Regions from separate parts of the Mesorhizobium sp. M1329 genome, predicted to be linked through region 2. Evidence: riboswitches for the same ligand, from Rfam matches in the RefSeq annotation. Region 2 holds a riboswitch; the other holds the start of a gene.

What was found. Region 2 has a riboswitch for cobalamin ahead of NKH21_RS12250 (DUF1636 family protein). Riboswitches for the same ligand answer to the same signal wherever they lie in the genome.
Region 1: another riboswitch for cobalamin. It lies ahead of metE (5-methyltetrahydropteroyltriglutamate--homocysteine S-methyltransferase); the one in region 2 lies ahead of NKH21_RS12250 (DUF1636 family protein).

What each region holds. Positions count from the first base shown of each region.
Region 1 is NZ_JAMYLN010000008.1:19,412-26,805, reverse strand. It holds gene NKH21_RS10100 (MFS transporter) at 1-99, shown strand, start outside; gene NKH21_RS10095 (helix-turn-helix transcriptional regulator) at 162-995, shown strand; gene NKH21_RS10090 (hypothetical protein) at 1,313-1,567, opposite strand; cobalamin riboswitch at 2,123-2,323, shown strand; gene metE (5-methyltetrahydropteroyltriglutamate--homocysteine S-methyltransferase) at 2,419-4,764, shown strand; gene NKH21_RS10080 (FMN-binding negative transcriptional regulator) at 4,863-5,081, opposite strand; gene NKH21_RS10075 (dihydrodipicolinate synthase family protein) at 5,116-6,018, opposite strand; gene NKH21_RS10070 (trans-sulfuration enzyme family protein) at 6,071-7,303, opposite strand; gene pdxR (MocR-like pyridoxine biosynthesis transcription factor PdxR) at 7,388-7,394, shown strand, end outside.
Region 2 is NZ_JAMYLN010000010.1:835-8,228, forward strand. It holds partial or broken gene NKH21_RS12240 (cobaltochelatase subunit CobN) at 1-778, opposite strand, end outside; gene cobW (cobalamin biosynthesis protein CobW) at 797-1,837, opposite strand; gene NKH21_RS12250 (DUF1636 family protein) at 1,834-2,268, opposite strand; cobalamin riboswitch at 2,307-2,510, opposite strand; gene NKH21_RS12255 (DUF6348 family protein) at 2,570-3,265, opposite strand; gene NKH21_RS12260 (winged helix-turn-helix domain-containing protein) at 3,294-4,514, opposite strand; gene NKH21_RS12265 (NADH-quinone oxidoreductase subunit A) at 4,850-5,215, shown strand; gene NKH21_RS12270 (NuoB/complex I 20 kDa subunit family protein) at 5,206-5,787, shown strand; gene NKH21_RS12275 (NADH-quinone oxidoreductase subunit C) at 5,793-6,395, shown strand; gene NKH21_RS12280 (NADH-quinone oxidoreductase subunit D) at 6,396-7,394, shown strand, end outside.

The DNA.
Region 1 (7,394 bases), on a different contig from region 2:
CCATTCGTGCTGTGTACCAGCCCTGTGTCTTGTGCAAGTGGTCACGAACGGCTGCCGGAGCCTCGAAGACGCCCTAAAAACACATGCTGCGATTTTTGAACACGCTTGACGTGTTAGATTAATTCATCCACGATGCGTGTGTTGAACACGCGAGGCGAGTTATGAACATGAAAGAGCTTAGGGTTCGACTGGGCATGACTCAAAAAGATTTGGCAGAGCAGATGGCAACGACGCAACAGACTGTGGCCCGTTGGGAAACAGGCAAAACGCAGTTGAACGTCGAGCAGATCAAGGACCTTTGTCTCACGTTGAAATGCACGGTCGAGGAGCTGCTGGGCTGGAAGATTGATGTCGAGGAGTGGCGCACGAGCCCGTTTGCAATTGCCGATGCCGAAACGCGATACGGCACGCTCAGAATCAAGACGACTGTTGGCAGCCGCCAATATCCTATCGATGAAAAGGCGCGTGAATCGATTTTACGTCAGTTGAAGGAACTTCATAATCTTCGTAGAAATAACACAAGCAGGCCATGGCTGTATTGTTGGAGCCTTGACAACAAAATACTCTTGATAAATCCGCAATATGTCCGCACCATTGAGCTTATCGGTGACGATGTAGAGGAGATGCCAGAGTATTATCATCCAGAAATCTATCGGGCTTTGGATGACTGGGATAAGGGTGAGGTTTCAGGAAAGCTGAAGAAAGAATGCGATGCCATCATCGCAGAGATGGGTGATCAGGAAGCCGTGCGCATGGCCTCCTATGTTCGCGTCACATATGACGACGGAGAAGATGAGTGGAACTTCTTGGATGAAGAAACCGCTACGACTTTCTTCGGATTGGAAGCTGCGACCTTTGACGTTCCCCAGTGTAGTTTCGCCGAAGTGGAGGAAGAAGGTTACTACCGAGCGCGATACGCCAACCTTGATCGCGTCGTGGTGATGGAGGTTCCAAGCGACCGTTATCACAGATTGACCGCGCCCGAGGAAGCTTAGAACCATCCACGAAGGGCGCATGTTACATCTCGACCTTGCGTGGTGCGTTTTCAGTACGAGATGACGTTAAGCGTAGGTAGTGGCAGGTAAGTGTGCTCGACCAGAAGCTCAACTGCCTCCTCAATATCGCTGCCGATGTGCCGCAGGACACGTCCACGGGAGCGTGGATAGGCGTGAAGTTCCTGCACTCCACGGTCCGCTCTCCCATCGCCGGTGTGTGTCCGACGCCATCTTGTGGACGAGCTTGGCCGCCTGCACCCGGTTGTATTCCGGCTTGCGGTCCGCCTGGGCGGTCCGCCGCGATGGCTATCTCCATGTCAATCGGCGCCGAACTTTGACTGCCCGCTGCTTTTGATGAATTCGGCGAGGTCCCGCGCATAATCACTCTTGGTCTTCTCCTTGAGGCCCTGTGTCGCGAACTTGTGGTCCAGCAGGGCAAACAGGTCCAAGTCCCCTTCCGCCTGTGGCGCTGGCTTGCCCTCACCGCCCTCGGCTTCCCAATTGGGGACCGCTTCTGCGCGCTGCACCGTGGCGATTGTCCGCCCAACACGCATCACAAGATCGAACGCCAAACCGTGCGCGTGCACGACGATTTGCCGCTCAGGCCTCATTTGGACAGGACTTGAGCTGGCCCCGTGGTTTGAGCCGGGTTACCTTGAGCCCGTGGGCTGCGAACAAGCAGTTCGAGACATTGGCCTCGATCACTTCGCAACACGCCGCTGCGCCTGGCCTCGGTGTGCTCCCCCCGAAATCGTTGTGTCATATCACCGAGGGCATCACGGCCAACAGCTTCCACATGGGGAACAGCCTCGCCATTGAGCCGAATATGGTCGCGAGCAGATCACCAACGAAGCGGTCGGAACCTCGGAGCCGAAGTTCGACGCCGAGGTGGTTCGCATGATGCGCTAAGCAGCACCACGGCGCTTGCCGGTATGTTTGCTGCCGGCAGCCGACGAACTCCTATCCTCCTGGACAAGGGCGCCGTGCGTCATTGCTTTGATTTACCGGCCGCTCAAGGCTTCCACAGTTTTCGCTTTCGAGGCGACCTTTGGAACATGCCAATGGAAATTTAACATAACGACATAAACATTTCTTTATGCGGCGTTGACAAAGAAGCGAACTGCTGTAATTGTCTCCCGCGTCGTGGTTCTCCGTACGGCGCTGCCGCAGCGGAGCTAAGAGGGAAGCCGGTGCGAAGCCGGCGCTGCCCCCGCAACTGTTAGCGGCGAGCCAACCCCACTCATGTCACTGAGGCGAATAGCCTTGGGAAGACGGGTAGAGGCTATGACCCCGCGAGCCAGGAGACCTGCCACGGCGAATTACGTCCACGGGCGGGGTGTCTCGGTGGCCGCTGCAGCCTGGCGTTCGTGCCGGCCTGCTAGCGCCTTCCTTGTCACCGACGCCCCAACCATCGGGGTATGGCATGACTGTCTTTCATCAAATTCCTGTAGCAACGCTCGGCGTGCCGCGCTTCGGTCGTCGGCGAGAATTGAAATTCGCGCTTGAAAGTTACTGGTCCGGAAAATCTTCCGCCGCCGACCTTCTCACGACGGCGAAGGCGCTCCGTGCCGCTAGCTGGGAGGAGCAGCACGATCGCGGCGTGTCGAAAATCCCGTCGAACGACTTCTCGCTATACGACCATGTGCTCGACACCGCAGCCATGGTCGGCGCCGTTCCATCCCGTTACGGCTGGAATAGCGGCGAGGTCCCACTTGACATCTACTTCGCAATGGCGCGCGGCAACCAGGGTCAGACGGAGGATTGTCGACACGCTGGTCACCAGCAGGCGGCTCATCGGCCTGATGTAACCGCGATGGAAATGACCAAGTGGTTTGACACCAACTATCACTACATTGTGCCGGAACTCGACGATGATCAGACGTTCGCCCTCTCGTCGACGAAACCGGTCGACAACTTCCTCGAGGCTAAAGCTCTCGGCATTCACACACGCCCAGTCATCCTTGGACCGATCACCTTCCTCAAGCTGGCGAAATCGCCTGCCGAAGGCTTCGATCCCATCGCGCTCCTGCCGAGGCTGCTGCCCGTCTACGAGCAACTCCTGCAGAGGCTGAAGCTGTCGGGAGCCGACTGGGTGCAGATCGATGAGCCAGCGCTTGTCCTCGATCTGAACCCGAACGAACGAGCTGCGTTCGAATTCGCCTATGGCCAGCTGTCAAAAGCCGCGCCCGAGTTGAAAATCATGCTGGCTACGTATTTCGGGCCGCTGGGAGACAATCTCGAAACCGCGGTTTCTCTGCCCCTGGCCGGGCTGCATATTGATCTCGTGCGCGCTCCCGAGCAGCTGGAAACGGTGGGTCGGCTCGCACCGAAGGATCTGGTGCTCTCGCTTGGCTTGATCGATGGCCGCAACGTCTGGCGTGCGAACCTGCCCGCCATTCTCGACCGCATCAAACCGATCGTCGCCGGCTGGCCCTTGGACCGCGTCGAGATCGCGCCTTCTTGCTCGATGCTGCATGTGCCGATCGACCTGCGCATGGAGACGGAACTCGACGCGGACATCAGGTCGTGGCTCGCCTTCGCGGCCCAGAAGACCGACGAGTTGGTGTTGCTTGCCCGGGCCTTGTCCCAAGGCAGGGATGCGGTGGCAGGCGCGTTGAAAGCGTCTGCCGAGGCTGCCGCCACTCGCCTGACGTCCACGAAGATCCATGACCCGCTTGTTGAGGGGCGGATCGCCAGCATTGACGACAGCATGAAGCGACGAGAGAGCGCTTTTGCCGAGCGCTCCAGAGTCCAGGCCGGCACGCTCGGGCTGCCGCCGTTCCCGACGACGACCATCGGGTCCTTCCCGCAGACGCCGCAGGTACGCAGGGCGCGGGCCGCTCATGCGAAGGGCCAGCTGAGCTATGTCGACTACGAGACCTTCCTGAAGAAGGAGATCGAGGCTGCAATTCGCTGGCAGGAAGAGATCGGGCTGGACGTGCTGGTGCACGGTGAGTTCGAACGAAACGACATGGTACAGCATTTCGGCGAGCAGCTGTCCGGCTTCGCCTTCACCCAGCATGCCTGGGTGCAGAGCTATGGGTCGCGTTACGTGCGCCCCCCCATCATCTTCGGCGATGTATCGAGGCCCAAGCCGATGACGCTGCGCTGGTGGCAATTCGCCCAGTCGCTTACGGAAAACCCTGTGAAGGGAATGCTCACAGGCCCGGTGACCATTCTCAACTGGTCTTTTGTTCGCGACGACGTACCCCGCTCCGAAGCATGCCGCCAGATCGCGCTCGCCATCCGCGACGAGGTGACGGATCTCGAATGGTCCGGCGCAAGGATGATCCAGATCGATGAGGCCGCGTTTCGCGAAGGATTGCCACTGCGCCAGTCTGACTGGAAAGACTATCTCGACTGGGCTGTCGAATGCTTCCGGATCGCTTCAACGGGTGTAAAGGACGCGACTCAAATCCATACCCACATGTGCTACTCGGAGTTCAACGAGATCATCGACGCGATCGCTGAAATGGATGCGGATGTCATTTCGATTGAGACGTCGCGCTCGAAAATGGAGCTGCTGGACGCTTTCACGAGCTCCAAATATCCGAACGAAATCGGTCCCGGAGTCTATGACATTCACTCACCACGCGTCCCGGAAGTCGGCGAGATTTCGGATCTCGTCATGCTTGCCCGCGAGCGACTGTCGGATGCCCAACTGTGGGTAAACCCGGACTGTGGCCTCAAAACACGCAAATGGGAGGAGGTCCACCCTGCCCTCATGAACATGGTTGCTGCAGCACGCGCGCTCCGGGAGAAAGTGTAGGCCGGAGGGTTTCCTGGTTGCTCACCATGTGGTGAGTTATCGGCTGCCGCATGTGGGCCGTGAATGTGCCAAAACGCGATCACATCCTTTGAAATAAGTCACTCGAGCGAGAAAGTGCACTTTCCTTCGGCACGTGTACTAATCGCGCAGGAGTAAAGGGTACCGTTTTCTCCCTGTGACGTGTCGAGTTCGAAGGGGATGTGATTGGCGTCGAGACCGCTCCGGCCATGGGTTATCAGCATGCCAAGTGCGCTCTTCTCGATCAGTTCGCAAAGGACTTCTCGGCTCGGTTCATCGAAATGAACGGGTACATACATGACAGTTCCTTTCACTGGCCGCCGGGTTCGCTGTTCACCGGCTGGCATCCGATGGCAAGCGTTCCAACGCGGCGGCGATCTGGCGCTTCGCTGCTGAGGGCAGAGGCAGGATGGGACGCGGGGGGTCGGCACGGCAAATGTCGAGCAATTCGGCAAGTGCATAGACGACGCGAAGGCTCGAGAACTCCATGAAGAGGCTCCAGAGCGGCGCAAGCGTGGCATCGATCCGTCGCGCTTCGGCCGCATCGCCCTGCTGCGCCGCCGTGACGATCTTTGTGCAGACCTCGGGCAGGATGCCCGCGAGGACGCTGTACCATGTGTCAGCGCCAGCGATCATGGCCTCTGCGGCGTTCCAGTCGCCGCTGTAGCCGATTGAGAACCCTTCCGGCACAGTGCGCCTCTGGTCGGCCAGATGGCTCTTGATCGCATCGCCCTTGTCTGTCGGATTCTTGATAGCGACAATCCCACCCACCTTTGCCAGGCGGCTGACGAGTGCTGGGGTGAAATGGAAATGCGTCGTTCCTGGATTGTCGTAGACGACAATCGGCAGGCCGCTCTCGCACGCCACCGTCGAGAAATGTTCGAACACCTCGTCCTCAGTGAGCGGGGTGTAGGAGGCGGCCGCAAGCAGCCCCGCGGCAGCTCCAAGGGCCTTGGCGTCCTGCGCGAACCTCACTGCTTCGTCGGTGCGCAGCGCGCCCACACCCACCACGACCGGCATTCGCCCTGCGGTTTCGTTTAAGGTCTCGGCGAGCGCCCGTCCCCGTTCCTCGCGCGACAGATACATGTATGTGCCGGTGCTGCCGAGAAGACCGATGGAATCGACCTGAGCGGCGCAAAGCCTGGCAATCAGCTTGCGCAGAGCAACGGTATCGACACGGCCGTCACGATCGGTCGGCGTGATGGGAAACGCGGAAAGGCCGCTCAGGAATGCCATGGCAAGGCTCCAGGTTTGTGCGTGAGCGCAGGACTGGCCGGACGACAAGTCATCACAAGGCGTCCAGAGCCCGCCGCAGGTCGGCGATTAGGTCATCGGCGTCTTCAAGACCCACCGAGAGACGCATGAGGTCCTCGCCGACTCCATCGGCCAGATGCGCATCCTTGCGGATCGGCTGACGAGCACGGGTCAGGCTTGCCGGATGATAGATGAGACTGTCGGCATCGCCGAGGCTGACAGCCCGGGTGATCAGGTTGAGCCGGTCCATCATCCGCCGCGCGCCCTCGAACCCAGCGTGGAGGCCAAAGGCCAACATGCCCGACCCTTGGGACATCTGCTTTCGCGCCGTCACCTGATCAGGGTGCGAGTCGAGGAAGGGATAACTCACCCATGCCACCGCCGGGTGCGCCTGGAGCGCCTGAGCCACCGCAAGGGCAGTGGCGCTGTGCCGTTCCATGCGCAGCGTGAGCGTCTTCAGACCGCGCAGGATCAGGAAGGCTGACATGGGCGAGAGCGCTGCGCCGGTGATGTAGCGCAGGCCCGTTTCGTGCAGCGTGCGGAGCGTTTGCGCGTCGCCGAGAATCGCCCCGCCAAGGGCATCGCCGTGCCCATTGATGTATTTGGTCAGCGAGTGGAGCACGAGGTCTGCCCCATGTTCGAGCGGCCGCTGGAGCGCGGGGGAGGCGAAGGTGCTGTCGACTGCAACCTTTACACCGCGCGCGTGGGCGCGCTCGGCAATGGCAGCGATGTCGCAGATGCGGCTCAGCGGATTCACCGGCGTCTCGAAGAAAACAAGCCGGGTCCGCTCGGTGATCGCGGCATCGAGATTGTGAGGATCGGACAGGTCGACCGCGACGACCTTGATGCCGAAGCGGGGGACCGCCTGTTCGACCATGGCAAGCGTGTTCGCATAAAGTGTCTTGTGGACGATGAGTTCATCCCCTTGGGACAGGAGCGACAAGATCAGTGTGCCGAAAGCCGCCATCCCAGAGGCAACGACCAAACCTGCCTCGGCTCCTTCCAGATTGGCGAGCCGTTGCTCGAGGATCTCCGTCGTGGGATTGTATTCGCGCGCATAGAGCCTTCCGCCAAGGGCGGCGGCGGCCTCGTTCGCTGCCACGCTTTCGAATCCATAGGTCGAGGTCAAGAAGACTGGCGGCTGAACGGCATCGGAAAAGCCGGCCGGATCGTAGCCATGATGGATCGCCCGAGTGGCAAATCCGGGACCGGTGTCGTTGAGCGACCGCGTGAGAGCATCGGTTTCGGATTGATAGGAACGGGTCATTCGGCCTCTAAGATCTTTCTTGGGTTTCCGAAAGATTTGACGGCAAACTGGCCAATGTGAAATATCCAGTTGGCGATGAATGAAATGGTCC
Region 2 (7,394 bases):
CATCGGCGGCGAGCAGCATCGAGCGGTAGAACAGAATTGGCACGACGTCCCCCTCCCCCTCGAGGGGAGGGTGGCCCGAAGGGCCGGGTGGGGTCGTCGCGGCAGTGCTCGACGTTTCCTGTTGGTGCGCTTCAAAGTGTTGGCGCGCTTCGGAGAGGACCCCACCCCCGGCCTGCGGCCGGACCCTCCCCTCAAGGGGGAGGGGGACGCCGCGTTCTACGACCCCCAGTCCCGGCTCGTAAAATCCCGCCTTTGGCACGCTGACCGGTTCAGCGACCGCCACACCCGATCCAGCGAGACTTGCCAACCTCTGCACCAGCGCCGCCATATTTGCCGGACCGCCTTCGCGGAAATAGTCGAGCAAGCTGTCCAACTCCTCGCGCGGCAGCGTCGAGCCTTCGATCAGTCGCAAGTCCTCGTCGTGGCTCTCGCCTGGTAGGAGCGCGAGCTTGATACCGCGATTTCGCGCGATAACGGCGAGCTGATCGCAGCCATAGCGCCACCAGTCATAGCCGCCGAGGATGCGGACCAGAATGACCTTGGCGTGGCGGGCGACGCTGTCAATCCAGAGATCGACGGACATCGGATGGCGCAGGTCGCGCAAGGCGGCGAGCCGCATCGATGGCAGGTGGTGCGCATCTGCCTTCCACGCCGTCGCCAGCCCGGCCAGGTCGCTGTCGGTGAAGGACAGCGCCACGACATCCGCAGGCGTTTGCCTGAGATCGACAGGCTCGGCGAGATCGTCGAGCGAGGCGGATGTGGTGGTGAGGATGTGCATCGCGGCTCGTACCTGGGGTCAGCCGGCGAGGATACGCTCGATCGCCGGGCGGTTCAGCCCCTTCAGGCCGATGACGACAAGGCGCGAGCGGCGATCGTCTTCGGCGGTCCAGGCGCGATCGTAATAGTGGTTGACGCGCGGACCGACGGCCTGCAGCAGGAGCCGCATCGGCTTGCCGCCGACTTCGACGAAACCCTTGACGCGCAACACGTTTTCCTCCTCCGCCGCCGTGGCGACGCGTCGTGCGAGCTCGTCCGGGTTGGACACGGACGCGATGTCGATGACGAACGAGTCAAAATCGTCATGCTCGTGGTCGAGCTCGTCGTCGTGGTGGGTCTTGCGGTTCTCGATGTCGTCCTCGACGGCGAGGCCGAGGCCGAGCAGCACCGACGGGTCGACCTTGCCTTGCGAAGTCGGCACGATCTTCACCGCCCGCGCAACATGCTTGCCGATGACGGCATTGGCGCGGGCCGAGCCGGCTGCGTCCATCAGGTCGCTCTTCGACAGGATAATCAGGTCGGCGCAAGCGAGCTGGTCCTCGAATACTTCCTCGACCGGATCGTCGTGTTCGAGCGTCTCGTCCTGCGCGCGCTGCGCCTGCAGGGCGTCCATGTCGTTGGCGACGCGGCCATCAGCCAGCGCCGGTCCGTCGACCACGGCGATGACGCCGTCGACCGTCACGCGGCTTTTCACCGACGGCCACTGGAAGGCCTGGACCAGCGGCTTGGGCAAAGCGAGGCCGGATGTTTCGATCAGGATGTGGTCGACCCTCGGCGTCAGCGACAGGATCTGGTCGAGCGCCGGGACGAAATCGTCGGCCACTGTGCAACAGATGCAGCCATTGGCCAGCTCGACGATGTTTTCGTCGGGGCAGCTGTCGATGCCGCAGCCCTTCAGGATCTCGCCGTCGATGCCGATGTCGCCGAACTCGTTGACGATGATGGCCAGCCGCTTGCCCCCGGCGTTTTCGAGCAAATGGCGGATCAACGTCGTCTTGCCGGCGCCGAGAAAGCCGGTAACGACGGTGCAGGGAACGCGCGAAAGGGAGGCAGTGGTCATATCAGGTCCTTCAAAAGGTCAAGGGGAGGGATGCGGGCAACCAGGCCGCGCTTCAGGCAATCGGGACGGCCGCGCCACGGAATGAGCCCATCCGTCGAGGTGGCGAACAGCTTTGCGCCGGTCACGAGATCGGCGCCGCTGGTCGCGGTCAGGTCGCCGAAGACGTAGCTCCAGCAGCCGTCGCGCAAAATCGCGGCGCTGAGCCGGCGCTTGCAATTGCCGAGGCATTCGACGGTGCGGATTTTAATGTTTTCGCTGGAAGCGGCGCGGCGCGTGTCCTCGGCGAGCAGTTCGCCGGCGCGCGGACGAGCGTCCGAACCGGTCTCGTCACGGCAGGACGAGCAGACGATGACGGTAACGCCGGCCGGGGAATCACCATGGCCGGACAATAAATCCGCTGTCTCAGCCGGGAAACTGCTGTCGCGTTCCAAATCAGGCTCCTTGCCCGGAAAACCCGCCAGGCGATCGGATTCTTATGTCCTAGACGGCAGGTCTCCTGGCTCGCGCGTCATCGCCTGGGTGCCGCCTTCCCGGGAATATCCCAGTGGTTTTCGGCCTTGGCTCGTCGCTTACAGTTGCGGGGACAGCCGCGGATTTGAAATCGAGATTTCGCACCGCATTCCCTCTTGGCCCCTGCCGTTGCGGGCAGGGGACCGTCTGGAATGGATTTAGGCTTGTGGAGGCAGTCGTGTCAACGCACGTCTACGACGCGGCAATGTCGGCCAAAGGCTGTCATGTCCCGCCTTCCGGCAGTGCCAGGATAACTTGCCGGATTGCTTGATAGCCATCGCCATAGTCCCAATCATGACTGATCGCCAGATTTTGACCTTCTTGCCAAACCGCGTTGTCCAGAAGGACTTCGCCACTAATAAGCGTGCCGTTCAAGCCTGCCAGAAAGGTCCGTACAAAATGGCCTCCGGGGGGTACCGAAGCTGTGAACAGCTTTTCCAGCTTGGCATAGAATGCTGGATAGCCTCGGCTTAGCGAGCATAGCTCGGTAGTGGCTTGGGAAATGACGGGTCCGCCATAGATTTTCCAACGGGCATTGTTGCGCCAGATGTTCCAACGGGCGCTGCTTCGCTGCCAAATCTCTACCTCGGCCTGTATGTCGTCGCAGACATGATCAGCCAGCCCCTCAATGGCCACGTGGAAAACACCACGGATAAATTTTTCAAACGCCTGATTCAATTCTTCTTCGCGCGTGTCGCCGAAGCCAGCAAATGATTCAATGACCGGCTGAACATCAAGCAGCGGAGAGAATATGTAGATTTCAAGAACGAGCCGACCGTTAGAACCCGTCTCGAACACCTCAGCCTCAAACCGAAGTTGCCTCGACTGGAGCGTGACGTCCTGCTCTCTACGTATTGCATCTATTCCATGTGCAATCAGCGCACCATGGATCATGTCGAGCACTTCGTGCGATGCCATTACAAACCTACCAGGTTTCTTGGAGCGTCTATGACAGACGCTGTGGGGGTTGGCCATCTATCTGACTGGCCAGCGCCGGCCCAAGATCACCGGCAGCCGTCACCTCGATGCGCTCAAGCCCGAGCCAGCCCTGCATCTGCTTCAATTCCTCGAAGAGTTCGGCGGCAGTTTGCGGCGGGGCGCCGGGCTCCGCATAGGCGGCATGGACGCGCAATACGCCGGCCGGACGGTCGGCCCTGAGGTCGACGCGCCCGACGATGCTGTCGCCGAGCAGGAACGGCAGCACATAATAGCCATACTGGCGCTTTTCGGCCGGCGTGTAGATCTCGATGCGGTAGTGGAAGTCGAACAACCGCTCGGTGCGCGACCGCTCGAAGACGACGGGATCGAACGGCGCGAGCAAGGCGCGCGCCTCGATCCTGCGCGGCAAACGGGCGTCCTTGTGGAGATAGGCCGGCTTGTTCCAGCCTTCGACGCTCACCGGTAACAGCTCGCCGGCCTCGACCAGCTCCTCGAGGCGGCCCTTGATATCGGCGGGCGAGAGGCGGAAATAGTCGCGCAGATCGCCTGCCGTGGCGACGCCGTGGGCGCGGGCGGAGATACGCAGCAATTCGCGGTGCGCATCCTCGGGGCAGGGAACCGGCAGAGTGAGTACCGCCGGCGGCAGTACGCGCTCCGGCAGATCGTAGAACCGCTCGAAGCCGCGGCGATGCGCTGTGGTGATACGGCCGGCCCAGAACAGCCATTCGAAGGCGTGCTTGGCATGGCTCCAGCCCCACCAGCCACCATTGCCCTTTTGGCCTTCGAGGGCTGAAGCGGCGATCGGGCCGTGATCGACGACCTGGCGATAGATCTCCTCGATATAGGCGGGGTGCTCGCGGCCCCATTTGGCCAGTCCGCTGTACATTTCGTCGCCGCGCTCGGCCCGCTGCATGCGCCAGCGCATCAGCGGATAGGTCTCGACCGGCAGGAACGAGGCTTCGTGCGCCCAATATTCGAAGACCATGCGCTTGCGCGTTACGGCAGCGTCGTCGAGCAGCGCCAGCTTGTAGGGGCCAAGCCGCGAATAGAGCGGCATATAGTGGGCGCGCACCACGGCGCTGACGGAATCGATCTGCAGCAGGCCGGTACGGGCAAGCACGCGGGCCAGATGCCTGCGGTCGGGCGTACCGGCGGGGCGGGGGTCGTTGAATCCCTGTGCCGCCAGCGCGATGCGACGGGCCATGCGAAGCGAGATTTTTTCCTTCATCAACGCGGTATCCTGATGATGCTGGACAGAGCAGAGAACCTGCGATTCCGTGCCATGCTAGCAGGGTTTTGGCGGCATCCATGTCAGGAGAGAAAAGTGGAGTGAAAAGTGAAAGAAATCAAACAGGAGCGGATCGGACCAGTTTTGCCGGATATGCCGCCCAGCACCGCGATTTGAACAAGGTTTGACTTGCTTCGCCGAAAGCGCTGCGCTAACCCTCGCCGCGTTGCAGCATAGAGCCCCCTTAAAACGGTTCAGTGGTTAAACTGTCACGCTTCCGCAAGTGGGTCCGGTGCTGTAATCAGAGTGGATTGGCCGCCAACGGAAACTGCAGCATGAACGCACTTTTAGGTTCGTACCTGCCCATAGTCCTGTTCATCGGCGTGGCGCTGGTGGTCGGGCTGGCGCTGCTCGCCGCACCCTTCCTGGTGGCCTACCGCAACCCCGATCCGGAAAAGCTTTCGGCCTATGAGTGCGGCTTCAACTCGTTCGACGACGCCCGCATGAAGTTCGATATCCGCTTCTACCTGGTGTCGATCCTGTTCATCATCTTCGACCTGGAGGTGGCCTTCCTGTTTCCTTGGGCGGTGTCGTTCAGTCAGATCGGCATGCTCGGTTTCTGGTCGATGATGGTGTTTTTGGCGGTGCTGACCATCGGCTTTGCCTATGAATGGAAGAAAGGAGCGCTGGAATGGGATTGAGCGACAATTCCGGCACGCTCGTCGCGCCGAAGCCCAAGGGCCTCATCGACCCCAACACCGGCAGGCCGGTAGGGGAGGATGATCCGTTCTTCCTGGAGATCAACAACGAGCTCGCTGACAAGGGCTTTCTCGTCACCTCGACCGAGGCGCTGATCACCTGGGCGCGCAGCGGCTCGTTGATGTTCATGACGTTCGGTCTCGCCTGCTGCGCCGTCGAGATGATCCACACCTCGATGCCGCGCTATGACTCGGAGAGGTTCGGTGTCGCGCCGCGCGCGTCTCCGCGCCAGTCCGATATCATGATCGTCGCCGGAACGCTGACCAACAAGATGGCGCCGGCGCTGCGCAAGGTCTACGACCAGATGCCGGAGCCGCGCTACGTCATCTCGATGGGCTCCTGCGCCAATGGCGGCGGCTATTATCATTATTCCTATTCGGTGGTGCGCGGCTGCGACCGCATCGTGCCGGTCGACATCTACGTGCCCGGCTGTCCGCCGAGCGCCGAAGCACTGCTCTACGGCATCCTTCTGCTGCAGAAGAAGATCCGCCGCACCGGCACGATCGAACGGTGAGCGGCATGACCCAGGCGTTGAACGATCTCTCGACCTATCTCGGCGAGAAGCTGACCGGCCGGATCGGCGAGGCGGTGCTCGCCTATGGCGAACTCACCATCTCGGTCGAGCCGCGCGACCTGATCGAGGTGGTGACCTTCCTGCGCGACGACCCGAAATGCCAGTTCATCTCGATCATCGACGTCTGCGGCGCCGATTACCCGTCGCGGGCAAAGCGCTTCGACGTCGTCTATCATTTGCTGTCGCCGAGACAGAATATCCGCGTCCGCATCAAGGTCCAGGCCGACGAAGAGACGCTGGTGCCGTCGATCACCGGCATTTATCCCGGCGCCGACTGGTTCGAGCGCGAGACTTATGATCTCTACGGCGTGCTGTTTTCGGGCCATCCCGATCTGCGCAGAATCCTGACCGACTACGGCTTCGAGGGCCATCCGCTGCGCAAGGATTTTCCGCTGACCGGCTTCGTCGAGGTGCGCTACGACGACGAAGCCAAGCGCGTCATCTACGAGCCGGTCGAGCTCAAGCAGGAATTCCGCAATTTCGATTTTCTGTCCCCTTGGGAAGGCACGGATTACGTGCTGCCCGGGGATGAGAAGGCAAAGCAGTAAATGGCTGAAACCTCCGTCCGCAATTTTAACATCAATTTCGGCCCTCAACATCCTGCAGCGCATGGTGTTTTGAGGCTGGTTCTTGAGCTGGACGGCGAAGTCGTCGATCGCGTCGATCCGCATATCGGGCTTTTGCATCGCGGCACGGAAAAGCTGATCGAGCACAAGACTTATCTGCAGGCCGTGCCTTATCTCGACCGGCTCGACTATTGCGCGCCAATGAACCAGGAGCATGCCTTTGCGCTTGCCGCCGAGCGGCTGCTCGGTATCGAGGTGCCGAAGCGCGGGCAACTTATTCGAGTTCTCTACTCCGAGATCGGCCGCATCATGTCGCACATCCTCAATGTGACGACGCAGGCGATGGATGTCGGCGCGCTGACGCCGCCGCTGTGGGGTTTCGTCGAGCGCGAAAAGCTGATGGTGTTTTACGAGCGCGCCTCTGGCTCGCGCATGCACGCCGCCTATTTCCGGCCGGGCGGCGTCCATCAGGACCTGCCGCAGAAGCTGATCGAGGACATCGGCAAGTGGATCGATCCGTTCCTGAAGTCGGTCGACGATCTCGACGCGCTTTTGACCGGTAACCGTATCTTCAAGCAGCGCAATGTCGACATTGCCACCGTCTCCTTGGCGGACGCCTGGGCTTGGGGTTTTTCCGGCGTCATGGTGCGCGGCTCGGGTGCGCCGTGGGATCTGCGTAAATCGCAGCCCTACGAATGCTATGCCGAGCTGGATTTCGACATTCCGATCGGCAAGAACGGCGACTGTTTCGACCGTTATCTGGTGCGCATGGAAGAGATGCGGCAGTCGGCGAAAATCATGCGCCAGTGCGTCGACCTGTTGCTCGGCAAAGAGGGCAGCGGGCCGGTGTCCAACCTCGACGGCAAGGTGGTGCCGCCGAAGCGCCAGGCGATGAAGCGCTCGATGGAAGCGCTGATCCATCACTTCAAGCTCTACACCGAAGGCTACCGCGTGCCGGCCGGCGAGGTCTATGCAGCCGTC